DNA from 4 places in the Stutzerimonas marianensis genome. Region 4 is predicted to be linked to each of the others. Evidence: predicted binding sites of a transcription regulator. Region 4 holds the regulator's gene; each other region holds the start of a gene.
The links. The regulator sigma-54, encoded in region 4, starts transcription at its own class of promoters, with help from an activator protein. The targets are predictions, from matches to a motif close to ANTGGCATNNANNTTGCTNT.
Positions count from the first base shown of each region.

Region 1: a site for sigma-54 is predicted at 3,484-3,503, ahead of glnK (P-II family nitrogen regulator). Genes of this name have one in related genera too.
Region 2: a site for sigma-54 is predicted at 1,402-1,421, ahead of glnA (glutamate--ammonia ligase). Genes of this name have one in related genera too.
Region 3: a site for sigma-54 is predicted at 3,989-4,008, ahead of fliD (flagellar filament capping protein FliD). Genes of this name have one in related genera too.

Region 1 covers NZ_JALGRD010000008.1:150,972-157,996, forward strand. The annotation lists gene MST27_RS15210 (secondary thiamine-phosphate synthase enzyme YjbQ) at 1-90, opposite strand, end outside; gene MST27_RS15215 (ammonium transporter) at 189-1,442, opposite strand; gene MST27_RS15220 (ammonium transporter) at 1,521-2,837, opposite strand; gene glnK (P-II family nitrogen regulator) at 2,958-3,296, opposite strand; gene MST27_RS15230 (accessory factor UbiK family protein) at 3,684-3,947, shown strand; gene MST27_RS15235 (YifB family Mg chelatase-like AAA ATPase) at 3,977-5,476, shown strand; gene MST27_RS15240 (BCCT family transporter) at 5,677-7,025, shown strand, end outside.
Region 2 covers NZ_JALGRD010000010.1:194,161-201,185, reverse strand. The annotation lists gene thiI (tRNA uracil 4-sulfurtransferase ThiI) at 1-1,175, opposite strand, end outside; gene glnA (glutamate--ammonia ligase) at 1,518-2,921, shown strand; gene MST27_RS18370 (DUF4124 domain-containing protein) at 3,086-3,658, shown strand; gene MST27_RS18365 (DUF4124 domain-containing protein) at 3,655-4,287, shown strand; gene glnL (nitrogen regulation protein NR(II)) at 4,456-5,538, shown strand; gene ntrC (nitrogen regulation protein NR(I)) at 5,535-6,971, shown strand; gene MST27_RS18350 (hypothetical protein) at 6,988-7,025, opposite strand, start outside.
Region 3 covers NZ_JALGRD010000010.1:98,697-105,721, forward strand. The annotation lists gene fliH (flagellar assembly protein FliH) at 1-559, shown strand, start outside; gene fliI (flagellar protein export ATPase FliI) at 561-1,892, shown strand; gene MST27_RS17885 (flagellar FliJ family protein) at 1,889-2,314, shown strand; gene flgM (flagellar biosynthesis anti-sigma factor FlgM) at 2,874-3,143, shown strand; gene flgN (flagellar export chaperone FlgN) at 3,140-3,580, shown strand; gene fliD (flagellar filament capping protein FliD) at 4,032-5,303, shown strand; gene fliS (flagellar export chaperone FliS) at 5,300-5,698, shown strand; gene MST27_RS17910 (hypothetical protein) at 5,682-6,005, shown strand; gene MST27_RS17915 (flagellar hook-length control protein FliK) at 6,002-7,025, shown strand, end outside.
Region 4 covers NZ_JALGRD010000012.1:87,870-94,894, forward strand. The annotation lists gene MST27_RS19640 (KpsF/GutQ family sugar-phosphate isomerase) at 1-508, shown strand, start outside; gene MST27_RS19645 (KdsC family phosphatase) at 510-1,031, shown strand; gene lptC (LPS export ABC transporter periplasmic protein LptC) at 1,040-1,612, shown strand; gene lptA (lipopolysaccharide transport periplasmic protein LptA) at 1,599-2,147, shown strand; gene lptB (LPS export ABC transporter ATP-binding protein) at 2,147-2,872, shown strand; gene MST27_RS19665 (RNA polymerase factor sigma-54) at 3,018-4,532, shown strand; gene hpf (ribosome hibernation-promoting factor, HPF/YfiA family) at 4,610-4,918, shown strand; gene ptsN (PTS IIA-like nitrogen regulatory protein PtsN) at 4,926-5,390, shown strand; gene rapZ (RNase adapter RapZ) at 5,517-6,374, shown strand; gene MST27_RS19685 (HPr family phosphocarrier protein) at 6,383-6,655, shown strand; gene pmbA (metalloprotease PmbA) at 6,785-7,025, opposite strand, start outside.

The DNA.
Region 1 (7,025 bases), on a different contig from region 4:
CAGTTCCGGCAGATGGCCGAGCAACTCATCGGTAATCAGATGGAAACCACGCGGTCTGGGCCGCAGCGTGATGATCGTCTGTCGCCACATCGTCGATAGCCTCTCGTCACCCGGACGGAGCGCATTCTAGCGCGGCTTCAGAAAAAACAAAGGGCGCCCGAGGGCGCCCTTCGTTGAGCGAGGAGGCATCAGCGCTTGCTGGTGAACTCCGGGTAGGCTTCCAGGCCGCACTCGACGACGTCGACGCCTTCGTACTCTTCTTCCTCGCTGACACGCAGGCCCATGACCGCCTTGAGGATCGCCCAGACCACGAGGCTGGCGATGAACACCCAGGCGAAGATCGACACCAGGCCCAGCAGCTGCGCGCCGAACGAGCCATCGGCGTTGGTCAGCGGCACGGCCAGCAGGCCCCAGGCGCCGACGACACCATGAACCGAAATCGCACCGACCGGGTCATCGAGCTTGAGCTTGTCCAGGCCGAGGATGCTGAACACCACCAGCACGCCACCCACGCCACCGATCAGCACCGCCTGCAGCGCGCTTGGCGTCAGCGGCTCCGCCGTGATGGCGACCAGACCGGCCAGCGCCCCGTTGAGGATCATGGTCAGGTCGGACTTGCCGAACAGCAGGCGCGCAGTGATCAACGCCGCGACCAGCCCGCCGGCGGCCGCCATGTTGGTATTGGTGAAGACCTGGGCGACGGCGTTGGCATCTTCGATGGTGCTCATCTTCAGCTGCGAACCGCCGTTGAAGCCGAACCAGCCCATCCAGAGGATGAAAGTCCCAAGGGTTGCCAAGGGCAGGTTGGCACCGGGGATCGCGTTGATCTGGCCGTTGGGGCCGTACTTGCCCTTACGAGGCCCGAGCAGCAGTACGCCAGCCAGCGCGGCGGAGGCGCCTGCCATGTGCACCAGCCCGGAACCGGCATAGTCGAGGAAACCGGCGGCGTCGAGGAAGCCACCGCCCCACTTCCAGAAACCCTGAACCGGGTAGATGAAGCCGGTCATCACCACCGCGAAAGCGATGAAGGCCCAGAGCTTCATGCGCTCGGCGACCGCACCGGAGACCACCGACATGCAGGTCGCGGCAAACACAATCTGGAAGAAGAAGTCAGCCCGCGCCGAATAGTAGGGCGCATCCTCGCCACCGGCGGCCACCACGTCGACCGCGTTTTCATCGCCAATCAGGAAACCCAGGCTCGGCAGGATGCCGCCTTCAGGGCTGGAGTACATGATGTAGTAGCCGATCAGCAGGTACATGATCGACGCCAGCGCGTAGAGCACGATGTTCTTGGTGAGGATTTCGGCGGTGTTCTTGGCGCGGACCAAGCCGGCTTCGAGCATGGAGAATCCGGCCGCCATCCACATCACCAGCGCGCCGCAGATGAGGAAGTAGAAGGTGTCGAGTCCGTACTGGACGGGTATCAGTGCTGTGCTATCCATTTGTTTTCACCTTTTGCCGAGCGCCGGGGCGCTATTCGGTTCAGGCGCCCGGGTTGGCTCCGGGCGCGCTCCGTGTGCTTACAGGTTGTAGCCGCGTTCGTTGTGCAGGCTGAGATCCAGGCCGATGGTTTCTTCTTCTTCGCTGACTCGCAGGCCCATCACCGCGTCGATCACCTTGAGAATCACCAAGGTGACGATGCCGGTGTACACGACCGTGAAGAGCACGCCCTTGAACTGAATCCACAGCTGCAGTGCGATGCTTTCCACCTCACCGAAGCCGCCCAGTGCCGGGGCCGCGAACACGCCAGTCAGCAGCGCGCCGACGATGCCGCCAATGCCGTGCACGCCGAAGGCGTCCAGGGAGTCGTCGTAACCGAGCTTGCGCTTGAGGCTGGTGGCACAGAAGAAGCAGATGACGCCCGACGCCAAGCCGATGATCAGTGCGCCCATCGGGCCGACCGTACCGGCTGCGGGGGTGATGGCGACCAGACCCGCGACCACGCCCGAGGCGATGCCCAGCGCGCTGGGTTTGCCGTGGGTCATCCACTCGGCGAACATCCAGCTCAGCGCCGCGGCGGCGGTGGCGATCTGGGTCACCAGCATGGCCATCCCGGCGGTGCCGTTGGCGGCCAGCGACGAACCGGCGTTGAAGCCGAACCAGCCGATCCACAGCATCGCCGCGCCGACCAGGGTTAACCCCAGGTTGTGCGGCGCCATGGGCGTAGTGGGGAAGCCCTTGCGCTTGCCGAGTACGAGGCAGGCCACCAGACCGGCGATGCCGGCGTTAATGTGCACGACGGTGCCGCCGGCGAAATCCAGTACACCCCAGTCCCACATCAGGCCGCCGTCGCCGCCCCAGACCATGTGCGCGATCGGTGCGTAGACGAGGGTGAACCAGACGCCCATGAATACCAGCATCGCGGAGAACTTCATCCGCTCGGCGAAGGCGCCGACGATGAGCGCCGGGGTGATGATGGCGAAGGTCATCTGAAAGGTGATGAACACGCTCTCCGGCACCGTGCCGGTGAGGCTGTCGGGCGTCAGGCCGGCGAGAAATGCCCGCCCGAGACCGCCAACGAAGGAATTGAGGTTGGTGACGCCTGCCTCCATGCCGGTCGTGTCGAACGCCAGGCTGTAGCCGTAGACCATCCAGAGGATGCTCATCAGGCCGGTGATGGCGAAGCACTGCATCATCACCGAGAGGATGTTCTTCGAGCGGACCATGCCGCCGTAGAACAGCGCCAGGCCCGGAATCGTCATGAATAGCACCAATGCGGTGGCTGTCAGCATCCATGCCGTATCGCCTGCATCGAGCGTTGCCTCCTGCGCCATGGCGATGCCTGGGCTTATCAGAGACAAAAGGGCTCCTAGCCCTGCGATTTTTCGCAGAGTCATGGTTTTACTCCTGGGGCGTGGGGTTCGTAGGCCTGCCAGGCAGGCAATCGCGAGTGGGAGCGTTGCGTGGCGGATGTGTCGGGCGTCGCCGCCCGTTCATGCATTCGCTACGCGTGCCCGTCAGATCGCGTCGGTATCGGTTTCGCCGGTGCGAATGCGAATGGCCTGTTCCAGATTCACGACGAAAATCTTGCCGTCGCCGATCTTGCCGGTGTTGGCCGCCTTGGTGATGGCCTCGATCACGCGGTCGAGCTGGTCATCGGCAATGGCCACGTCGATCTTCACCTTCGGCAGAAAATCGACCACGTATTCGGCGCCGCGGTAGAGCTCGGTATGGCCTTTCTGGCGCCCGAAACCCTTGACTTCGGTGACCGTGATGCCCTGGACGCCGATTTCGGACAGCGACTCGCGTACGTCGTCCAGCTTGAACGGCTTGATGATGGCAGTGACTAGTTTCATGAAAACTTCTCCCGTTTAGGTGGACTTGCCCCAGAAGTACGAACCCGGCTCAAGTCTAAGCTCAGTGTCTGGCTCTTGTAACGCGCCGGCATCGCCGCGCGCCCCTCCGACACCATCAACCAATCCGACGAAACGTCCCGAATCGCCTGTGCACCCTTCATTCGTTGGTGCATGCGTCACGCTGAGCAAAGCAGATTCAGTGCCAATCTCCGAAAAACAGCGGTTTGCCGCGTTTCAGCGCAGCAGCACCCGGCGCCACAAGCGAAACGACGCACCAATTTGGTGCCATGGCATCCGACACCATGCCCGGAAACGGGCACGGTGCCCGCCCTAAGTTACGGCAGACGACCGTGCTACACTGCACGCCGCTCAGAAACAGGTGATGCTATGTTCCCGCCCAAAGCTTTTCTCGACGCCATCGGCTCTCAGGCCTCGCGCCTGTTCAACGGCGAAACGCCCCTCTCGCGCAGCGAAATCGAAGCCCAGTTCAAGGGCATCGTCCAGGGTGCGCTGAGCAAGCTGGACGTGGTCAGTCGGGAGGAATTCGACAGCCAGATGGTCGTATTGGCCCGCACCCGAGCCCGCCTGGAGGCCCTCGAGGCCAAGGTCGCCGAACTGGAAGAGAAGCTAACCCCCGCCGCCGACGAGTGATCCGGCGGCACCGATCAAAGGAGTGATCGATGTCCCTCGCCATTGTCCACAGCCGGGCACAGCTCGGCGTGGAAGCGCCTGCCGTCACGGTCGAGGCGCACCTGGCCAACGGCCTGCCCTCGCTGGCCCTGGTCGGCCTTCCGGAAACCGCTGTGAAGGAAAGCAAGGACCGCGTCCGCAGCGCCATCCTCACGTCCGGCTTCGACTTTCCTGCCCGCCGCATCACCCTCAACCTCGCCCCAGCCGATCTGCCGAAGGACGGTGGCCGCTTCGATCTGGCCATCGCGCTGGGCATCCTCGCAGCCGGTGGTCAGGTGCCCGGTGATCGGCTGGACGGCCTCGAGTGCCTCGGCGAACTGGCCTTGTCGGGCGCCTTGCGACCGGTGCAGGGCGTACTGCCCGCCGCACTCGCCGCGCGCAAGGCCGGGCGTGCACTGCTGGTGCCGCGGGCGAACGCGGAGGAAGCCAGCCTGGCCTCGGGTCTGGTGGTCTACGCAGCCGACCATCTGCTCGAGGTCGCCGCGCATTTCAACGGCGTGACGCCACTCGAACCCTTCCAGGCGCAAGGCCTGCTGCGCCAGGAGCTGCCCTATCCGGACCTCGCCGACGTGCAGGGCCAGGCCGCGGCGAAGCGGGGCCTGCTGGTCGCGGCCGCCGGCGCTCACAACCTGCTGTTCTCCGGCCCGCCGGGTACCGGAAAGACACTTCTGGCCAGCCGTCTGCCCGGCCTGCTGCCACCACTACAGGAACAGGAAGCACTGGAAGTCGCCGCCATCCATTCGGTGGCCAGTCAGTCCCCGCTCGAACACTGGCCGCAACGGCCGTTCCGGCAGCCCCATCACAGTGCATCGGGGCCGGCGCTGGTCGGCGGCGGCAGTCGACCACGGCCAGGCGAGATCACCCTGGCACATCAGGGCGTGCTCTTTCTCGATGAGTTGCCCGAGTTCGATCGCAAGGTGCTGGAGGTTCTTCGCGAGCCGCTGGAGTCCGGCCACATCGTCATCGCCCGGGCTCGGGACAAGGTGAAGTTTCCGGCCCGCTTCCAATTGGTCGCCGCGATGAACCCCTGCCCCTGCGGTTACCTGGGCGACCCCAGCGGTCGCTGCCGCTGCTCGCCGGATCAGATCCAGCGCTACCGCGGCAAGCTGTCCGGGCCACTGCTCGACCGCATCGACCTGCACCTGACCGTCGCCCGCGAGGCCACGGCGCTCAATGCGCCGCAAGCCGGTAGCGAGACGACCGCAGCGGTGGCCGTTCAGGTGGCCGAGGCACGGCGCATCCAGCTTGCTCGTCAAGGCTGCGCCAACGCGTTTCTCGACCTGTCCGGCCTGCGCCAGCATTGCCATTTGCAGCCGGAGGATCAGCGCTGGCTGGAGCGCGCCTGCGAGCGACTCGGCCTGTCGCTGCGCGCGGCGCACCGCATCCTCAAGGTGGCCCGGACGCTGGCGGATCTCGAGCGGGCCGAGTCGATCGGCCGAGGGCACTTGGCCGAAGCCCTGCAATACCGTCCCTCCAGCCAATCCGGCTGATCGACAGCCGCGCGGCGCCTCTACGCAGCGGTCGGACGGCAAGCGCAACGGCACAATTCGCCCACTGCGGAGGTCCGATTCATTGTCCCCGACGAGACGGCGATGGCCTCTAGTCCGGTCAAAAGCTGACCAATATGCTAGATTGCGCCCTCTTCGCCACAGGCGGCCACTCCCCAAATCGACGAATCAAGGAGCGCAGCATGGAGGCCAACAAGTCTTCTCCCACCCTCAACCCACCTGTTTTCATCGGCTCTGCCGTACTCATCATCGCGCTGGTCATCTACAGCGTCGCCTTCTCCGAAAACGCCCAGGCGCTGTTCAGTGACGTCCAGGCCTGGATCATCGCCAATGTCAGCTGGCTCTACATCATCGCGGTAGCGATCATTCTGCTGATGGTCGTGCTGCTCGCACTCAGCCGCTACGGCGACATCAAGCTCGGCCCCGACCACAGCGAGCCGGACTACAGCAACCTGACCTGGTTCTCCATGCTGTTCTCCGCGGGGATGGGCATCGGCCTGATGTTCTTCGGCGTCGCCGAGCCGGTGATGCACTTCCTCTCGCCCCCGGTAGGCGAAGGCGGCACCAGCGAGGCCGCTTACGAAGCCATGAAGATCACCTTCTTCCACTGGGGCCTGCATGCCTGGGCGATCTACGCCATCGTCGCGTTGATCCTGGCGTACTTCAGCTACCGCCACGGCCTGCCACTGACCCTGCGTTCGGCCCTGTACCCGCTGATCGGCGAGCGCATCTACGGCCCGATCGGCCATGCGGTGGACATCTTCGCCATCATCGGCACCGTGCTCGGCGTCGCGACATCGCTGGGCCTGGGCGTCACCCAGATCAACTCGGGTCTGAACCATCTCTATGGGGTGCCGATCTCCGTGCCGGTACAGATCGCGCTGATCGCGGGCACCACGGTGCTGGCGACCATCTCCGTGGTCACCGGCCTGGACAAGGGCGTGCGACGCCTGTCGGAGCTGAACCTGACGCTGGCCGTGCTGCTGGTGCTGGTGGTGCTGGTTGCCGGCCCGACCGTGTTCATTCTGCAGACCTTCGTGCAGAACACCGGTAGCTACCTGTCGGACATCGTCAACAAGACGTTCAACCTCTACGCCTACGAGCCAAATGACTGGATCGGCGGCTGGACGCTGTTCTACTGGGGCTGGTGGCTGGCCTGGTCGCCCTTCGTCGGCCTGTTCATCGCGCGCATCTCGCGTGGTCGGACCATCCGCGACTTCGTCACCGGCGTACTGCTGGTACCGACCGGCTTCACGCTGCTGTGGATGACCGTGTTCGGCGACACCGCGATCCACATGATCCTCTGGGACCATGTCACCAGCCTGGGCGAAGCCATCGAACGAGACAGTTCGCTGGCGCTGTTCGCCTTCCTCGAGCACTTCCCCTTCGCGGCCGTGCTGTCGACCATCGCGATGATCATGGTCGTGGTGTTCTTCGTGACCTCGGCCGACTCCGGCGCGCTGGTCGTCGACATGCTCGCCTCGGGTGGCGAAGGCCAGACGCCGGTCTGGCAGCGGATTTTCTGGACCGC
Region 2 (7,025 bases), on a different contig from region 4:
TCGTCGATGACCCGGTCGATGGCGACCTGGCGGGCGTTGGCCAGGGCGCGATCCAGGATGGCCATGTCGAACTGCTTCTCTTCGTGCTCGACGCGATAGCGCTTGGCCTTGGTCGTCGGGTTCACCGAAATCACCCCGCAATACTCGGGCATGTTCTTGGCGAACTCGGCGGTGCCGATCTCGAAGGCGGTGTCGATGATGTCCTGCTTGTGGCTGGCGATGAGCGGGCGCAGCACCAGCATGTCGGTCGCCGAATCGATCACCGAGAGGTTCGGCAGGGTCTGGCTGGATACCTGGGAAATCGCCTCACCGGTGACCAGCGCATCGATGTGCAGTCGCTCGGCGATCTGCGTCGAGACGCGCAGCATCATGCGCTTCAAGACCACGCCCATCTGGCTGTTGTCGACCTTCTGCAGGATCTCGCCGACCACTTCCTCGAACGGCACGCTGATGAACAGCACGCGGTGCGAGCTGCCGTATTTCTTCCACAGATAATGAGCCACTTCCATGACGCCCAGCTCGTGCGCGCGGCCGCCGAGGTTGAAGAAGCAGAAGTGGGTCATCAGCCCGCGGCGCATCATCTGGTAAGCGGCCACGGTGGAATCGAAACCACCGGACATCAGCACCAGGGTCTGCTCCAGCGCGCCCAGCGGATAGCCGCCGATGCCGTCGTGCTGCGCATGCACGATGAACAGGCGCTGGTCGCGAATCTCCATCCGGACTTCGATTTCCGGTGCCTTCAGCGAGATGCCCGCGGCCCCGCACTGCTGGCGTAGCTGGCTGCCGACATGTCGTTCGACGTCCATGGAGCTGAACGGGTGCTTGCCGGCGCGCTTGCAGCGCACGGCGAAGATCTTGCCAGCCAGGCGATCGGCGAAATGCGATTTGCACTTCTCCACCATGTCGTCCAGGTCGCCCAGCGGGTACTCATGCACCTCCAGGCAATGCGCGATGCCCGGGGTGCAGCGCAGGCGCTCGATCATGTCGCGCAGCAGCCTGGCGTCGGTCTGCGCGGTTTCCACTTCAATGTTGTCCCACACCCCTTCCACCCGCAGCTCGGGATCCAGGTCACGCAGCACGGCACGGATGTTCTTCGCCAACTGGCGAATGAACCCCTTGCGCACCGGCGGGCTCTTGATGGTGATTTCGGGAAAAACCTTGACGATCAGCTTCATGTGGACAGCGCGGCGCTGGCATGGCCTGAAAAAGAGGGGGGCGGAGTATATCGGAATTGATCAAGCTTTAGACAATTTTATCGGTCGCCAGCGGTTTCGCACCTAAATGGAACAAGCCCGCGCTGTCGAGCACCAAATAAGTGCAACGCAAAGGAAAAATCTTGCCGCACGGGCCGCAGAAAGCCCATACGCGGCCTTTATAGGGCAGCCGGACCCATCTCGGAGCACTGGCATGCAATTTGCTCCCTTGTGAGGCAGGTCGCCTTGTCGGAGTATCCCCGCTCGGCTTCACCCTAGATTTCGGAAGCAACCTGTCAACGCTTCCACCACTTGGAGAGCACCATGTCGAAGTCGCTTCAACTGATTAAAGAATACGACGTGAAGTGGATTGATCTGCGCTTCACCGACACCAAGGGCAAGCAGCAGCACGTCACCATGCCGGCCCGTGATGCCGATGACGAGTTCTTCGAGCATGGCAAGATGTTCGATGGTTCCTCCATCGCTGGCTGGAAAGGCATCGAAGCCTCCGACATGATCCTGATGCCGGACGACAGCACCGCCGTGCTGGACCCGTTCACCGAAGAGCCGACCCTGATCCTGGTCTGCGACATCATCGAGCCCTCGACCATGCAGGGCTACGAGCGCGACCCGCGCGGCATTGCCCGTCGCGCCGAGGAATACCTGAAGTCGACCGGCATCGGTGACACCGTATTCGTCGGCCCGGAGCCGGAGTTCTTCATCTTCGACCAGGTGAAGTTCAAGTCCGACATCTCCGGCTCGATGTTCAAGATCTACTCCGAGCAGGCTTCCTGGATGACCGACCAGGACGTCGAAGGCGGCAACAAGGGCCATCGTCCTGCCGTCAAGGGTGGCTACTTCCCGGTTCCGCCGGTCGATCACGACCACGAAATCCGCACCGCCATGTGCAACGCCCTGGAAGAAATGGGCCTGACCGTCGAAGTTCACCACCATGAAGTGGCGACCGCCGGCCAGAACGAGATCGGCGTCAAGTTCAACACGCTGGTGGCCAAGGCCGACGAAGTCCAGACCCTGAAGTACTGCGTGCACAACGTGGCCGATGCCTACGGCAAGACCGCGACCTTCATGCCCAAGCCGCTGTATGGCGACAACGGCTCGGGTATGCACGTGCACATGTCCATCTCCAAGGATGGCAAGAACACCTTCGCCGGTGACGGCTATGCCGGCCTGTCCGAAACCGCCCTGTACTTCATCGGCGGCATCATCAAGCACGGCAAGGCGCTGAACGGCTTCACCAACCCGTCGACCAACTCCTACAAGCGCCTGGTCCCGGGCTTCGAAGCACCGGTCATGCTGGCCTACTCGGCGCGCAACCGCTCCGCCTCGATCCGCATCCCGTACGTCAACAGCCCGAAGGCGCGCCGCATCGAAGCACGCTTCCCGGATCCGGCTGCCAACCCCTACCTGGCCTTCGCTGCCCTGCTGATGGCTGGCCTGGACGGCATCCAGAACAAGATCCACCCCGGCGATGCGGCCGACAAGAACCTGTACGACCTGCCGCCGGAAGAAGGCAAGCTGATCCCGCAGGTGTGCGGCAGCCTGAAAGAAGCCCTGGAAGAGTTGGACAAGGGCCGCGCCTTCCTGACCAAGGGCGGCGTCTTCACCGACGAGTTCATCGATGCCTACATCGAGCTGAAGTCCGAGGAAGAGATCAAGGTCCGCACCTTCGTTCATCCGCTGGAGTACGACCTGTACTACAGCGTCTGATGCGATACGCGTGATTGGAAAAGGCCTCCTTCGGGAGGCCTTTTCTTTTTCCTGCGGCGCATATCCGGCAAGCTTGTTGCGACGGCTCGCAAATACCGGATCGAGGGCTTGCCCGAATGCGGGCAGGGTGCAAGGCTTCAGACTTCCCACTCGCGGAGTTCACCATGCGCATCGCAATGCTCAGCCTGCTCGTGCTGTTGTCGGCTCCGACCATGGCGCAGATCTACAAATACACCGATGAACGCGGCAACACGGTGTACACCAACCAGCCCCCGGATGGCGTAGCGGCCGACCAGGTCAAGCTGCCACCGGCAAACACCGTGGACATTCGCACCCCGGAACCACCTCCGCCCCTGCCGGGCGAGGCGCAAGACGCCCAACAGGCGCAGCCATACCGCAGCCTGGCCATCGGTGGCATCCCTGACGAAGAGGCCCTACGGGCGAACAACGGCAGTTTCATGGCGACCGCCGAGCTCGATCCGCCGCTGCGCCGCGGCCACCTGTTGCGCTTCCTGCTCGACGGCGAGCCACTGGCCGCACCCAGCGCTTCGACCTCCATGCAGCTGAACAACGTCGACCGCGGTAGCCATCAGCTGGAGGTGGAGGTACTCGCCAACGGCCAGGTCGTGCAGCGCGCCAGTCAGGCGTTCACCGTCCAGCGAGTGAATACCTCAAGCCCGGCATTACGACCTAAACCTACCCCTCCGAAACCGACACCGGCGAAGCCAGGCGCATGATCAGCATCAACCGCGCTTGGGCTGCCCTTCTTCTGGTCCTGGCGCTACCGGCATCCGCCGAAATCTATAGCTACATCGACGAGCAGGGGAACCGCGTCTTCACCGACCGCCCCGGTGGCCGTGCAGTCGAGACGATCAAATCGCGGCCCACCAACGGCATGCCGGCGGTTGAAACACAGCGACGGCCAAGCGCCCAACCGGCTGCGCCAGAACCGGACGCCATCCGCTACCGGCTGCTGGAGATCGGGCATCCCGCTCCTGAGGCGACCATTCGCAGCAATGCGGGCAACCTCGAGGTCAGCGCCACCAGCGATCCAGCCCTCGATCCGGCCCATGCGTTCCGCCTGCTGCTGGATGGCAAGCCCTTCGGCGAAACGGTCCGCACGCCGCAGTTCTCGCTGAGCAACATCGACCGGGGCACGCACCAGCTGGTGGTCGAGATCGTCGATGCCAGCGGCAATCCCTTGAAAGCCAGCCCGCCGCACACCTTTCATCTGCACCGCACCTCGCTCGCCCAACGCCGTCGGGTCAGGCCATGCGTGACGGCCGATTACGGCGTTCGCCCGGAATGCCCCCTGGCCGACAAGCCTGTCGAGAAGAAAGATATTCCCTTCGTGCCCTTTCTGTGATCATGCTGCGCACCGATATGGTGCGTAGCTGAGCCAAGCTGTTCGTGCCGCCTGCGAAACGCGGGATGCCCTGCTCTGGAGCGCCCATGGCCGCAGCGCCGCGCCGAAAAGGAGCGCCTTGGTTTGCTTCTTGCATTTCCTGTCGTCATCTCCCGGATGCAGATAGCCATGATCTCCGAAGCCCTACAGCGCCTGCTGATCGAGAATCTCACCACCGCCACGCTCCTGCTCGATTCACGGTTGCGCCTGCAGCACATGAACCCGGCCGCCGAAATGCTGCTGGCGGTGAGCGGGCAACGCAGTCATGGCCAGTTCATCAGCGAGCTCTTCACCGAGTCACCCGAAGCGCTCGCTGCGCTGCGCATGGCTGTCGAGGAAGCCCATCCTTTCACCAAGCGCGAGGCGACCCTGACCTCCGCCAGCGGCCAGTCGTTGACGGTGGACTACGCCGTGACACCGGTGCTGACCAAGCAGGAGACGATGCTGTTGCTCGAGGTGCTGCCGCGCGATCGCCTGCTGCGGATCACCAAGGAAGAGGCCCAGCTGTCCAAGCAGGAAACCACCAAGATGCTGGTCCGCGGCCTGGCCCATGAGATCAAGAACCCGCTCGGCGGCATCCGCGGCGCGGCGCAGTTGCTGGCCCGCGAGCTGCCCGAGGAGCACCTGAAGGATTACACCGAGGTGATCATCGAGGAGGCCGATCGGCTGCGCAATCTGGTCGATCGCATGCTCGGCTCGAACAAGCTGCCGTCACTGTCGATGGTCAACATCCACGAAGTGCTGGAGCACGTGGCGAGCCTGATCGAAGCTGAGTCACAGGGCAGCCTCATTTTGGTGCGCGACTACGACCCGAGCATTCCCGAGCTGCTCATGGACCATGAGCAGATGATCCAGGCCGTGCTCAACATCATGCGCAACGCGATGCAGGCTCTTGCCGGGCAGACCGAACTGGGCCTCGGTCGACTGACCCTGCGTACCCGCACCCTGCGCCAGTTCACCATCGGCCATATCCGCCACCGCCTGGTCGCGCGCATCGAGATCATCGACAACGGCCCGGGTATTCCCGCCGAACTGCAGAACACCCTCTTCTACCCGATGGTCAGCGGCCGCCCCGACGGCACCGGCCTGGGCCTCGCGATCACCCAGAACATCATCAGTCAGCACCAGGGCCTGATCGAATGCGAAAGCCATCCCGGGCATACCGCGTTCTCGATCTTCCTGCCGCTGGAAAATGGAGCACCAACCGCATGAGCCGCAGCGAAACTGTCTGGATTATCGACGACGACCGTTCCATCCGTTGGGTGCTGGAAAAGGCCCTGCAACAGGAGGGCATGACCACTCAGAGCTTCGATAGCGCCGAAGGCGTGCTGTCGAAACTGGCGCGGCAGCAGCCGGACGTGATCATCTCGGACATCCGCATGCCGGGCATCAGCGGGCTGGACCTGCTGGCACAGATTCGCGAACTCTACCCGCGGCTTCCCGTCATCATCATGACGGCGCACTCGGACCTCGACAGCGCGGTGGCGTCCTACCAAGGGGGGGCATTCGAATACCTGCCCAAGCCATTCGACGTCGACGATGCCGTCTCCCTGGTCAAGCGCGCCGGGCTGCATGCCAAGGAGCAGCAGGCGACCCACCAGCCGGCCGGCCAACCGCGCACCCCGGAGATCATCGGCGAGGCGCCGGCGATGCAGGAGGTGTTCCGCGCGATCGGCCGTCTCAGCCACTCCAATATCACCGTGCTGATCAACGGTGAGTCCGGCACCGGCAAGGAGCTGGTCGCCCACGCCCTGCATCGCCACAGCCCGCGCTCAGCCTCGCCCTTCATCGCTCTGAACATGGCAGCGATACCCAAGGATCTGATGGAATCGGAGCTGTTCGGCCACGAGAAGGGCGCCTTCACTGGCGCAGCCAACCAGCGTCGCGGGCGCTTCGAACAGGCCGACGGCGGCACCCTGTTCCTCGACGAGATCGGCGACATGCCGGCCGACACCCAGACCCGTCTGCTGCGCGTGCTGGCCGACGGCGAGTTCTACCGCGTCGGTGGCCATACGCCGGTGAAGGTGGACGTGCGCATCATCGCTGCGACCCATCAGGACCTGGAAAGCCTGGTGCAAGCCGGCAAGTTCCGCGAAGACCTGTTCCACCGGCTCAATGTCATCCGCATCCATATCCCGCGGCTGTCCGACCGACGCGAGGACATCCCCGCGCTGGCCTCGCACTTTCTCGCCAGCGCGGCGACGGAGCTCTCGGTCGAAACCAAGCTGCTCAAGAGCGAGACCGAGGAATACCTGCAGAACCTGCCCTGGCCCGGCAATGTGCGCCAGCTGGAGAACACCTGCCGCTGGATCACGGTCATGGCGTCCGGGCGCGAAGTGCACGTCGACGATCTGCCACCGGAGCTGCTCAACCAGCCTGCCGACGCCATGCCGTCGAACAACTGGGAGCAGGCGCTGCGCCATTGGGCGGACCTGGCCCTGGCGCGCGGCCAGTCGAACCTGCTCGACGAAGCGGTACCGGCCTTCGAGCGCATCATGATCGAGACGGCGCTCAAGCACACCGCCGGGCGCCGGCGCGATGCGGCCCTGCTGCTCGGCTGGGGCCGCAACACCCTGACGCGCAAGATCAAGGAACTTGGCATGGGCGGGGACAGCGGCGACGACGACGAAAACGACGAAGGCTGATCGCCAGCGCCGCGGATCAACCCCGCGGCCGCACCTGGAGGTCCAGCCGCCAGC
Region 3 (7,025 bases), on a different contig from region 4:
TCAGGAAGGCATTGACAAGGGCTACGAGCAGGGCCTGGAGCAGGGCCGCGAGGCCGGGCACCGGGAAGGCTTCGAGCGCGGGCTGGAAGATGGCAAGGCGATTGGCCGGGAAGAAGGTCGCGCCCTGGGGCGCCAGGCCTTCGATCAGGCGGCGCGCCCGCTGGATCAACTGGTCGAGCAGGTCGAGCGTTTCCGTCGGGATTTCGAACAGGCCCGTCGTGAGCAGTTGCTCGAGCTGGTGCAGAAGGTCTCCAAGCAGGTGATCCGCTGCGAACTGACGCTGCATCCGACGCAACTGCTGACCCTGGCGGAGGAGGCCCTGGCGGCCATGCCGGGCGACCAGGAGGACGTGCGCATCCTGCTCAACCCCGAGGAGTGCACCCGCATCAAGGAGCTGGCGCCCGAGCGCGCCGCGGCCTGGCGTCTGATCCCGGACGAAAAGCTGGCCCTGGGCGAATGCCGCGTGGTGACCGCCCAGGCCGAGGCCGACATCGGCTGCCAGCAGCGCCTGGATTCGTGCATGGACACCCTGGCCGACCACATCCGGGCGGAAGCCTGAGATGTCGCTGCGCGAGAGCTTCCGGCTCGACGAGGCGCTGCGTTCGCTGGATACCGTGCAGCTGGCCAAGGTCAGCGGCCGGCTGGTGCGCGTCTCCGGCATGCTGCTGGAAAGCCTCGGCTGCCAGCGCATGACCGGCCAGCGCTGCTATGTCGAACAGGGCGATGGCAGCATGCTCGAAGCGCAGGTGGTGGGCTTCAACCGCGATATCACCTATCTGATGCCGTTCAAGAAGCCGGTGGGGCTGACCGCCGGTTCGCGGGTCTTTCCGGCGCCGGACGACGCCAAGCTGCATATCGATGAATCCTGGCTGGGGCGAGTGGTCAATGGGCTCGGCGAGCCGCTGGACGAGCTGGGCAAGCTCAGCGGGCGCGACCCGCTGCCGGCCGAACTGCCCTCGGTCAACCCGCTCAAGCGCAAGCCGGTCAGCGAAGCGCTGGACGTCGGCGTACGCGCGATCAACGCCACCCTGACCCTGGGCAAGGGCCAGCGCGTCGGGCTGTTCGCCGGCTCCGGTGTGGGCAAGAGCGTGCTGCTGGGGATGATCACCCGCCAGACCAAGGCCGACGTGGTGGTGGTCGGCCTGATCGGCGAGCGTGGGCGCGAGGTGCAGGAGTTCCTGCTGCATTCGCTGGGCGAAGAGGGCCTGAAGAAGGCCGTGGTGGTGGTGGCGCCCGCCAACGAATCACCGCTGATGCGCCTCAAGGCCACCGAGCTGTGCCACAGCATCGCCGCCTATTTCCGCGACCAGGGCAACGATGTGTTATTGCTGGTCGATTCGCTGACCCGCTACGCCATGGCCCAGCGCGAGATTGCCCTGGCGCTCGGCGAACCGCCCGCCACCAAGGGCTATCCACCGTCGGTGTTCGGCATGCTGCCGGAGCTGGTGGAAAGCGCGGGCAACGGCGCCAACGACCGGGGCAGCCTGAGCGCGCTCTACACGGTGCTGGCCGAGGGCGACGACCAGCAGGACCCCATCGTCGATTGCGCGCGGGCGATTCTCGACGGGCACATCGTGCTCTCGCGGCGCCTGGCCGATGCCGGCCACTACCCGGCGATCGACGTCTGCGCCTCGGTCAGCCGCTGCATGAGCCAGGTCGGCCAGCCGCCGCACCTGGGTGCGGCGCGCCAGCTCAAGGAGCTTTACAGCACCTACGAGAAGATCAGGGAGCTGATTCCCCTGGGCGGCTACAGCCCCGGCGCCGATCCCAAGACCGATCGGGCGGTGAAGCTGGCACCCGGCATCGAGCGCTTCCTGCGCCAGGACGTCGGTGAGCCCGCGGAGCTGGAAACCAGTCTGGCCATCTTGCAGAGCCTCATTAAACAGCCATGAAACAGCAGATCGAAACGCTCACGCGCCTGGCGAGCCTGCGCGGCAACCGGGTCAAGCAGATGCTCGGGCAGGTTCAGTACCAGCAGAACCTCTGCCAGCGCTATCGCAACAACATCACGGGCCTCAGCCGGCTCTGTGGGTTCTCCGTGCCGATGAACACACCCCTGCAGCGCGACAACCAACAACGCTACAAGGCCACGCTGTACAAGATGGTCGAGCTGCAACGCCGCGAACTGGCGGTGGCCGAACAGGCGCTGGCGCGGATTCAACAGGAATTGCTGCAGGCCATGCGCAGCGAAAAGGTGATCGAGTACGTCATCGACGCCAAGATGCAGCAATGGCAGCAGACGTTGCTGGCGCAGGAGCAGAAGATCCAGGACGGGCTGGCGGCGCAGACTTGGTGGCGCAACCAGATTGCTTGAGGTGTGATGGGGCTCGGCGTTGGCTTGGCTCCGCGCCCCTCACCCCGGCCCTCTCCCCGGAGGGGCGAGGGAGCAGGTGCAAGCCGCCGCTCCGATGTACGCGCTTTGCCGCTGGGGCGCCTGATCCATCGCATGGTTGCTTCGTCGCGCAAAGCACGCGGCCTGGTCCCGCACGGCCGGCTCCCTCTCCTGGTTTGCAGGGAGAGAGCTGGGTGAAGGGGCTGGTCGACGTGATGGGCCCTGACGGTCTGATGGACGAAGGCGCGCATAGCACTGGCAGGCCCGCACGACCGGCTTCCTTTCCCTGCTTGCGGGGAGACGGCTGGGGTGAGGGGTGCTGATCGGCGCCCTGACGGCCTGGTGGGCGAAGGCGCGCACAGCACTGGCAGGCGCGACACGACCGGCTCCCTCTCCCTGCTTGCGGGGAGAGGGCTGGGGTGAGGGGCGGCTTTGATCAGGCTCACCACATGGGTGGGCGCAGCCCGCTCGTAAAAAAGATTTAAGGTTTTCGCCCGTGCGGTCGCTTCTTTGGCAGTAACCACCGAGTTGGAACGAGATCATGGAAATCAGTCGGCACTTCAAGCCCGCCATCACGGCCTCCAGCGAGACGGTTCGCCCGACCACCGCTCGCCCTGCCGCCCAATCCGCCCCGCGCCCGGCCGAAAGCCTGCCGCTGGAGCAGATGCACGACGCCCTGCGTGCCATGCCGGACGTCGACCTGGATCGCGTCGCCGCGATCAAGCAGGCGCTGCAGCGCGGCGAAATTTCCACCGATGTGGCTGAGCTGGCGAGCAGCATGCTCAGCTATCACCGCGGGAGCGATGCGTGAATCAGCGCGACAAGCTGCTAACGGTCGTCGATGAAGACCTGCAGCAGGACTGCGGCGATTACCTGGCGCTGCGCGAGCTGATGCAGGAGCTCTACGGACGTCTGCTGGAGCGCGACGTGCCGGAGATCGATCGGATCAACCTGCAGATCATTGTGCGCGTCGAAGCCATCGCGGCGCGCGCGCAACGGCGTAGCAAGGTGCTCACGGCCTTCCGCCTGGAGCCGTCGGGCGTCGGCATGCGGCGCTTGCTCGCCAGCTGCTCCGGCCCGCTGGGTGAATCGCTCCAACGGCACTGGCAACGGGTCGGCGATCTGGCCGTGCAGTGCCAGCAATTCAACGAGCACAACGGCAAGCTGCTGGCCATGCACCACGACATCCTGCAGCAGCTGCTCGCCGGTGGTCAGGACGCCCGCCTTTACGCCCCCCAGGCCTACTGAGGCGCGAGCCACTCGGCACCCACGCCGTGGGGGCGAATTCGTTCGCCCGCCACCGCCGGCAGGATAAATCCCGCTCCACCAAAGCCACGCCCAAGCACGCCGTGCTGCGACCCCGCCGCCGCGAACCGTAGGGGCGAATTCATTCGCCCGGCCCCGCCAGCCGAATGGAACATCACGCATCCCGCACATTGCATCAATCCCATCGCCTCCGCCAGGGGCCGGCTCGCTGGAATTAATCCGGGCCGCGCACCCTTAACCGAGCCTTCCATCCTGTCGCCTTTACAGGGAGATGTTCCGCGCTTCGCTCAAGCGGAAACGGCGTTTCCCCGTTTCCTCGTCGCGTGCTGTAGCGGAAGGCTTCTTTCTGCATGACTGGCTCTGAAAGCCCCTTAATTCGGGCTTTCAGGAACTGGCATTCAACTTGCTCTACCTGCTTCAAGAGGGGATGGTGATGGCTATAGATTCCGATTACGTACAGCAGATGTCGACGCAGTTGGCGACCTACGAAGTGCAATCTTCGCTGGATCGGCTCAACCGCAACGAAGCGCGCTACAAGGCCCAGCGCGACGCACTGAGTACGCTGCGTACCTCGTTGACGACCTTCAAGTCGGCAATGACCAAGCTCAACAGCAGCACGTCGAACATGCTGACCAACAGCGCGACCTTCAGCCAGGAGGGGTATGCGACCGCGACCGTGGGCGCGACCGCCAAGCCGGGTACCTACGACTTCTTCGTCGAGCGCCTGGCGGGCAAGCAGCAGGTGGCGGTGCAGGGGTTGGTCGATGGCAGCCTGAACGGCACGCTCACGCTCAATGCCCAGGCCTTCGACCTGAGCAGCTACGCGACCCTGGATGAAGCCGCTAAGGCCATCAACGACGCCGCCCTCGGGGCGCAGGCGACGCTGGTTCGCAGCAACGGTGCCGTCAGCCTGGTGATCACCAGTGACGAGAGCGGCGCGGCCAACGGCTTCACGCTGGACCTGGCAGGCAACGCCGCGGCCACCACCACGACGCTATCCACCGCGCAGGATGCGCTGATCCGCCTGGGCGGCAGTTACGGCGCCGGCGGTATCGAGCTGACCAGCGCCAGCAACACCTTCGACAACGTCATCGACGGCGTGAGCATGACCGTCAGCAAGGTGCACACCGCCACTGACACGCCCCTGACCGTCACCGTCGGCCAGGACAAGGCCGGCACCAAGGCGAATGTGCAGAGCTTCATCGACGCCTTCAACGCGCTGATGACCAGTTTCGACACGCTGACCGGCAGTGGCAGCGACAGTGCGGCTCGCGGCGCCCTGGCTGGCGACTCCAGCGTGCGCTCCATCGAGGGCCGCCTGAACAACCTGCTGCGCACCGACTTCGGCGGCAAGAGCCTGATCGACTTCGGTATCAGCGCCGATCGCAGCGGCAAGCTGACCCTCGACAGCACCCGTTTCGAGGCCGCCGTCACCGCCGATCCGGAGGGCTTCGAAGCGCTCTTCAGCGGCAAGGACAAGCTGCTCGACAGCATGGACAAGACCGTTGCCGCCTACACCAGCAGCGTCAACGGCATGCTGAAGAACCGCATGGACACGCTGGACATGAGCCTGCGGCGCATCGACGAGCAGTTCGAGAACCTCCAGCAGCAATACGACACCCACTACAACCGCTACCTCAGGCAGTACACCACCATGATGCAGACGATGCAGACCATGGAGCAGACCTACGGATTGTTCGGATGAACACTTATCTCCCCAACGACAGTTACGACAGCTACCGCTCGGTAGACCTCGAGGCCCGTGCGGCATCGGCTTCGCCTTACGAGCTGGTGCTGGTGCTCATGGACGGTCTGCTCGACGAGCTGGCCCGCGCCCGTGGGCACATCGAGCACAAGCGCTACCAGCAGAAGGGCGCTTCGCTGGAAAAGTGCATGAACATCCTCAACGGCCTGAACGGCGCGCTGGACGAAGAGGGCGGTGGCGAGGTGGTTCAGGGCCTGTCGCGCCTGTACGAGTACTGCATCTATCGGCTGTCCGACGTCAGCGTGACGCTGTCGCTCGAAGGCCTGGATGAAGTGGTCAACCTGCTCGGCATCCTGCGTGAAGGCTGGGAGGGCGTCAGTGCCGCGCGTAAGTGACAGCGAACGCCTGATGGCGCTGCACGGGCAGCTGCAGCAGGCGTTGCAGGCCAACGACTGGGCCGCGGTCGCGAGCGTCGACGGCGCGATTCGCCAGTGCCTGGAGGCCCTCGCCGAGCGCTTGCAGCTCGACGAGCCGGCGCTCGCCGCCAAACACCGCCTCAAGCAACTGCATGGCGAAGGCTTGCAAGCCTGCGCCGATGAATGCGAGCGGCTGCGCCTGCTGCTGCTCAACCATCTGGAGTACGCCGAGGGCCGTGCGGCCTATCAGCGGATCGACATGTTCCAGGCCGGAGACAGGCGATGATCCCCTCGATTTCAATGGCGCGCGCCTCTGCGACGGAGCCCGGCGCACAACCGGCCGTGACGTCGGGCGGCGATGTGAAGGGCTTTGCCCGCGCATCGTCCCTTGACCTGGCCCGGCGTCACTTCGAGGCCGGCATGGCGCAGGCGGCGGCAGCCGGCGAGGCGCTGCCGGACGTACCGCCGTCCGCTGCTGCCGCCGCCGTCGCGCAGCAGCCACAGCAGGCGTCGCGCGAGGATAGCCGTCAGGTCGACGAGACGCGCCAGGGCTTGACGCCCGAGCAGTGGTTGCTCGCGATGATCGATCAGCAATCGGCGGCGGTCGAGGCGCGCGATGGCGTTCGCCTCGAAGGTGCGTCGCCGGAGGCCGTCGACACGACCGCGCAGGCGCCGCTCGAGCCCCTGTTCGCCGGTCTGCCGGCGCCGGAGCAGGCACTCGTAGCATCGCAATGGGGCGTGACCCCTGACGAGGCGTTGCCAGGTGCCGCAACGGCCGATCGCGTGCCGGTCAGCCCGTCCGGATGGCCCGGCCCGGTCGCCGGCCGCGTGATCGAGCCGGTGCTGGTCGGCGTCGCGAGCCTGTCCGGCGACGAGGCTACGCAAGCCTTGCTGGAGCCGGCGCTGGAGCAGATGCGTGCCGTTGCGGAGTCGATCGAGGCGGTCGAGCCGCAGGCCGGCGCCGAGCGTGGACAGGCACCGCAAGCGCTGGCCACGGACCGTGGCCTGAAGCTGCAGGGCCCCGAGGCCAAGTGGGGCGAGCAGATGCTCATGGCCCTGCGCGAGAACGTGGAGCTGCAGATCCAGCAGAAGATCCAGAGCGCCACCATCCGTTTGGATCCGCCGGAGTTGGGCAGCCTGGAAATTCTGCTCAGCCATGAATCCGGCCGGCTCAACGTTCAGCTCTCTGCCGCCAACGCCGATGTCGCCCGCCTGCTGCAACAGACCAGTGACCGGCTGCGCCAGGAACTGGTGGGCCAGCATTTCGTGCAGGTCAACGTGCAGGTCGGTGCCGAGAGCGGGGGGC
Region 4 (7,025 bases):
CTCCTCGACCACCGCCAGCCTGGTGCTGGGCGATGCCCTCGCCATCGCGCTGCTCGAGGCACGCGGCTTCACCGCCGAGGATTTCGCCTTCTCCCATCCCGGCGGCGCGCTCGGCCGTCGCCTGTTGCTCAAGGTCGAGCATGTCATGCACACGGGCAATCGCCTGCCGTGGGTCAACCGTGGCACCTCGGTGCGCGAAGCCCTGCTCGAAATGACCCGCAAGGGCCTTGGCATGACGGTCGTGCTCGAAGACGACGGGCGACTCGCCGGCATTTTCACTGATGGTGACCTGCGCCGCACCCTGGACAAGGGCCTGGACGTGCGCCAGGCGATGATCGACCAGGTCATGACCATTCACGGCAAGACCGCACAGGCCGAGATGCTCGCGGCCGAAGCCCTCAAGATCATGGAGGACAACAAGATCAACGCTCTGGTAGTGGTCGATGAGCAGGACCGCCCCGTCGGGGCCTTGAACATGCACGACCTGTTGCGCGCGGGAGTGATGTGACATGAATGACCTGCTGCAACGCGCCAGGAACGTGCGCCTGGCGATATTCGATGTCGACGGCGTACTGACCGACGGCAAACTCTATTTCCTCGTCGATGGCAGTGAGTTCAAGACCTTCAACACGCTCGACGGGCACGGCATCAAGATGCTTATCAATTCCGGTGTGCGCACCGCCATCATCAGCGGGCGCAAGACGCCAGTCGTCGAGCGCCGCGCGCAGAATCTCGGCATCCAGCACCTCTACCAGGGGCGCGAAGACAAGCTGGTGGTACTCGACGAGCTGCTCGCCGAACTTCAGCTCGATTACAGCGAGGTGGCCTATCTGGGCGACGACCTGCCGGACCTGACCGTGATTCGCCGGGTCGGACTGGGCATGGCGGTCGCCAGTGCCGACGGCTTCGTTCGCGAACATGCCCACGGCGTGACGAGCGCGCGGGGTGGTGAGGGTGCCGCGCGTGAGTTCTGCGAGCTAATCATGCGCGCCCAAGGCACCCTTGAGTCCGCCCAGGCCGCGTATCTGTAGAGGTGCCCATGCTGAGCAAGATCCGCCTGCCCGCCATCCTGCTGTTGATTGCCCTGCTGTTGGTCGCGGTCGGCTACTGGAACATCCGCCCCGAGAGCTTCATGGACGAGCCGGCCGCTGTCAGCGAACCGGAATCGCCCATCGATTTCTACGTGATCAATTCGCGCACCGTGCAGTACCAGCCTGACGGCAAGCGCAACTACGAACTGGTCGCCGAGAAGGTCGAACACCTCAAGGCGAGCGACACCAGCCTGCTGACGCGCCCGGACCTCAAATCTTTTCGCGGGACCGAGCTGCCCTGGCACGTCACCAGCGAGCGCGGCGAGGTAGGCCCTCAAGGCGAAGAAGTCGAACTGATCGACAACGTGCGCATCGAGCGAACCGATGCCAAGGGGCGCCCGACCATCGTGACGACCACTCGCATGACCGTACTGCCCGAGAAGGATTATGCCGAAACCCGGCAACCCGTTAGAATCGTCGCCGCGAACGGAGTGACCACCGCCACGGGCATGAAAGCGTATCTGAACGAAGGCAGGATGCTCCTGCTATCCAATGTAAGAGGCCAGCATGAGCTGCGTTAAGACTCTCCCTTTTTTGCTCGGTCTGAGCATCTTTCTGCTCGGCGGCAACGCCCATGCGCTGCCCGAAGATCGCAACCAGCCGATCCGCGTCCAGGCCGATACGGCCGAACTCGACGATCGCCAGGGCGTCGCGGTGTACCGCGGCGACGTGGTCATCACGCAGGGCACCATGAAGATCACCGGCGACACCGTCACCATCACCCAGAATGCCAACGGCGATGTGGAAGTCTTCACCTCGATCGGCAAGCCGGCCTATTACGAGCAGAAGCCCGCGGCCGACAAGGAAATCGTCAAGGCCTATGGCCTGACCATCCAGTATTTCGCGGCGAACGAGCGCATCGTGCTCATCGACCAGGCCAAGGTGGTTCAGGAAGGCAACACCTTCGAAGGCGAGAAGATCGTCTATGACACCCAGCGTCAGATCGTGAATGCCGGGCGCGCCACCAACGCCGACGTGACAACGCCTCGGCCGCGGGTCGACATGGTCATCCAGCCACGCAAGCGGGACCAGCCGGCAGCGGAGCAGACCGAGTAATGGCAATCCTCAAGGCCCAGCACCTCGCCAAGAGCTATAAAAGCCGCCAGGTCGTACGCGACGTCAGCCTGTCCATCGAAAGCGGCCAGATCGTCGGTTTGCTCGGCCCGAACGGTGCCGGCAAGACCACCTGTTTCTACATGATCGTCGGACTGGTCAGAGCCGACCAGGGCCGGGTTCTGATCGACGAGCACGACGTCACGCATTTGCCAATGCACGGCCGCGCACGCGCCGGCATCGGCTACCTGCCACAGGAAGCTTCGATCTTCCGCAAGCTGTCAGTGGCGGACAACATCATGGCGATCCTTGAAACCCGCAAGGACCTCGATCGCAGCGCACGCCAGCAGGCACTCGAAGGCCTGCTGCAGGAGTTTCACATCAGCCACATTCGCGACAGCCTCGGCATGAGCCTGTCAGGCGGTGAGCGGCGCCGTGTCGAGATTGCCCGCGCCCTCGCGACCGCACCGAAGTTCATCCTGCTCGACGAGCCCTTTGCCGGCGTGGATCCGATCTCGGTAGGCGATATCAAGCAGATCATTCACCACCTCAAGGCCAAAGGCATCGGCGTACTGATCACCGATCACAATGTGCGCGAAACCTTGGACATCTGCGAGACGGCCTATATCGTCAATGACGGCCAGCTCATTGCCGAAGGCGATGCTCAGACCATCCTGGCCAATCAACTGGTCAAGGAAGTGTACCTGGGCCACGAATTCCGGCTCTGACCGGTTTTTTTCAGGAGAGGTCGCGCCACGGGGCTAGGCAAAGGCTTCGCCAGCAGGCATATAATTTGCTTCCTCTGGCGCCCAAGCCGCCAACAGTCGGAACAGGCGCGGTTGCGCCGGCAAACAAGGTTCGAAGTCCTCTGCCATGAAACCATCGCTAGTCCTGAAGATGGGCCAGCAGCTGACGATGACACCGCAGCTGCAACAGGCCATACGGTTGCTCCAGTTATCCACGCTCGATCTCCAGCAGGAGATTCAGGAAGCGCTGGATTCCAACCCCATGCTGGAACGCGAAGAAGATGGGGACGATTTCGACGGCTCGGACGTAATGGCCGAAGCCATCGAGGCCAAGCCGGACAGCGCGACGACATCCGAGCCTGATGGCGCCGACAGCCGCTACGAGGACAGCATCGGCACGGCGGCGGACAACCCCGATGACGCGGACTGGAGCGATCGCATCCCCAACGAACTGCCCGTCGACACCGCTTGGGAAGACATCTATCAGACCAGCGCAAGCAGCCTGCCGAGCAGCGATGACGACGAGTGGGACTTCACCACCCGCACCTCTGCCGGCGAAAGCCTGCAGAGCCACCTGCTCTGGCAATTGAATCTCGCGCCGATGAGCGACACCGACCGCCTCATCGCTGCCACCCTGATCGACTGTATCAATCCACAGGGGTATCTGGAGGAAAGCCTCGAGGAAGTGCTGGAGTCCTTCGACCCGGAACTCGAGATCGAACTCGACGAGATCGAAGTGGTGCTGCGCCGCATCCAGCAATTCGAGCCCGCCGGCATCGGCGCCCGCGACCTGCGCGAATGCCTGCTCCTGCAGCTGCGCCAACTGCCCGAGCGGACACCCTGGCTGCCCGAGGCCATGCGCCTGGTCAGCGACCATCTGGACATCCTCGGCAACCGCGACTACAGCTTGCTCATGCGCCGCATGAAGCTCAAGGAAGACGAACTGCGCCAGGTCGTCGATCTGATCCAGACCCTGAACCCGCGGCCCGGCTCGCAGATCGAGACGAGCGAGCCTGAATATGTCGTGCCGGACGTCATCGTGCGCAAGCACAACGATCGCTGGCTGGTCGAACTCAATCAGGAGGCGATGCCCCGGCTGCGGGTGAACGCGCAGTACGCTGGCTTCGTCAAGCGCGCCGATTCCAGCGCGGACAATACCTTCATGCGTAACCAGCTGCAGGAGGCGCGCTGGTTCATCAAGAGCCTGCTGAGCCGCAACGAAACCCTGATGAAGGTGGCCACCCAGATCGTCGAGCATCAACGGGGCTTCCTCGATCATGGCGACGAAGCCATGAAGCCGCTGGTGTTGCACGATATCGCCGAGGCCGTGGGCATGCACGAATCGACCATCTCCCGGGTGACCACCCAGAAATACATGCATACCCCGCGCGGGATATACGAACTCAAGTACTTCTTCTCAAGCCACGTCAGCACCGCCGAAGGCGGCGAGTGCTCCTCCACCGCGATCCGCGCGATCATCAAAAAGCTGGTGGCGGCGGAAAACCCGAAAAAGCCGTTGAGCGACAGTAAGATCGCTGGTTTACTGGAGGAGCAGGGCATCCAGGTAGCACGCCGCACCGTCGCCAAATACCGTGAATCGCTCGGTATCGCGCCGTCCAGCGAGCGCAAGCGGTTGCTGTAGGTTACCGGTTGACCGACGATCTCTTCCGCTGGCGGGCCCGGTCCCGCCAATCCGCACGTGGCAAAAGGAGATGCAGTATGCAAGTCACTATCACTGGCCTTCACCTTGAAGTTACCGAGCCCCTGCGTGACTACGTCGAGGAAAAATTCGAAAGACTGTCGCGGCATTTCGATCGCATCATCGGTGTTCAGGTGATTCTCCAGGTCGAAAAGCTCAGGCAGAAGGCCGAAGCCACGCTCCACGTCGCCGGGCGCGAAGTCGTCGCCAATGCCGAGCACGAAGACATGTATGCCGCCATCGACCTGCTTGCTGACAAGCTCGATCGTCAGCTCATCAAGCACAAAGAAAAACAGCTCGACCACAACCAGGGTGCCCTAGCCCGCTAACCCCATCATGATCCGACTTGAACATATCCTGACCCCCGCACGTTCCCTCGTGAACGTGCCGGGCGGCAGTAAGAAGCGCGTCCTGGAACAGATCGCCAAGGTGATCGCCAGGGATCTCCCAGACCTCGACCCACAAGCCATCTTCGAAAGCTTCGTCGCACGCGAGAAACTCGGCTCCACAGGCTTCGGCAACGGAATCGCCATCCCCCATTGCCGTATGAGCGGATGCGCCTCGCCGCTGAGTGCCGTGCTGCACCTCGATGCTCCAGTGGATTTCGACGCGATCGACGGCGCCCCGGTGGACCTGCTGTTCGTCCTGCTGGTGCCCGAAGCGGCCACCGATGAGCACCTGGAACTGCTTCGCCAGATCGCCAGCATGCTCGACCGCGAGGATGTGCGTGAACGTTTGCGCCAGGCTTCGACGTCGGAGGCGCTCTACCAGACGGTGGTCGATATCCAGAGCGGCCAATAGCAGGGCTGGACACCGCACGCCAGCATGAAGTGAGGAACGAGACGTGCCCAAGACCTGTCAGCGCTCGAGACACCGACACCTGGCGACGCCAGGTGTCGAACACTTGCTCCAAGGGGCGGCGACGAGATGCGTCTGATTATCGTCAGTGGTCGTTCCGGTTCGGGTAAAAGCACCGCCCTCGACGTGCTCGAGGACAATGGTTTCTATTGCATCGACAACCTGCCGGCGGGACTTCTGCCCGAGCTTGCCGAGCGGGCGCTCCTGCACACCGAACTGCTGCAGCCGCAGGTAGCCGTGTCCATTGATGCACGCAACCTGCCGAGCCAGCTCAAACGCTTCCCTGAGCTTCTGATCGAGGCACGCGCACGCCATATCCAATGCGACGTGCTCTACCTGGACGCCGCGGACGAAACCCTGCTCAAGCGCTTTTCCGAAACCCGCCGACGCCACCCGCTGACAACGGAGCGCCGCTCGCTCGCCGAGGCCATTCGCGACGAAGAGAAGCTGCTCGCTCCGATCATCGACCACGCCGATCTCAAGATCGACACGACGCACCTGAATCTCTATCAGCTGCGTGACACGCTGAAACTGCGTCTGCTGAACAAACCCGAGCCCGGCACGGCGTTTCTCTTCGAATCCTTCGGTTTCAAGCGCGGCATGCCCGTCGATGCTGACGTGGTGTTCGATGTGCGCTGCCTGCCGAATCCCTATTGGAAAGCCGAGCTGCGCGACTATTCTGGTCTCGACCAGCCGGTGATCGATTACCTTGCGCAGCAGGCCGACGTGGAGGAGATGTTTCAGGACATCCATGCCTACCTCAGCAAGTGGCTGCCACGCTTCGCCGCCAGCAATCGCGCCTATGTCACGGTCGCGATCGGCTGCACTGGCGGGCACCACCGCTCGGTGTATCTGGCTGAGCGACTGTGTCAGGCGCTGCGCGAGCCTCTGAAGAACGTCCAGGTCCGCCATCGCGACCTGGTCTAGGAAGAACCATGCCTGCCTGCGATATCACCATCGTCAACAAACTCGGGCTACACGCCCGGGCCGCCGCCAAGTTCGTCGGGGTCGCCAACCAGTTCCCCTGCGACATCCGTATCGGCCGCTGCCCCGACACCGTGGTCGACGGCAAGAGCATCATGGCCGTGATGATGCTGGCGGCGAGCAAAGGGACCACCCTGCACATGCGCACCGAAGGCGAGCAGGAACAAGACGCCATGAATGCACTGATCGCCCTTATCGAGGACTATTTCGAGGAAGGGGAATAGGCTGGTCGCCGAGAGGCTGATTTCAGGCCAGGTGCCAATAGCGGTGTGATACCTGGATCGTCCGAGGGCTGCTGCTTCCGTTCTTGCCGGGGCAGATCGGGTTGACCGACCGGCCCCTCCCTTAGCCTGTCAGCTTCCGGCGACCTTCATACGCTCGATCAGCACCGAGCCGGTGTGGATGCTGCTGCGGGTTTCGATGTCACAGCCCACGGCGACGATCTGCTGGAACATATCGCGCAGGTTGCCGGCGATGGTCACCTCTTGCACCGGGAACTGGATCTCACCGTTCTCGACCCAGTAGCCGCCTGCGCCTCGCGAGTAATCGCCTGTCACCAGATTCAGCCCCTGCCCCATGAGCTCGGTCACCAGC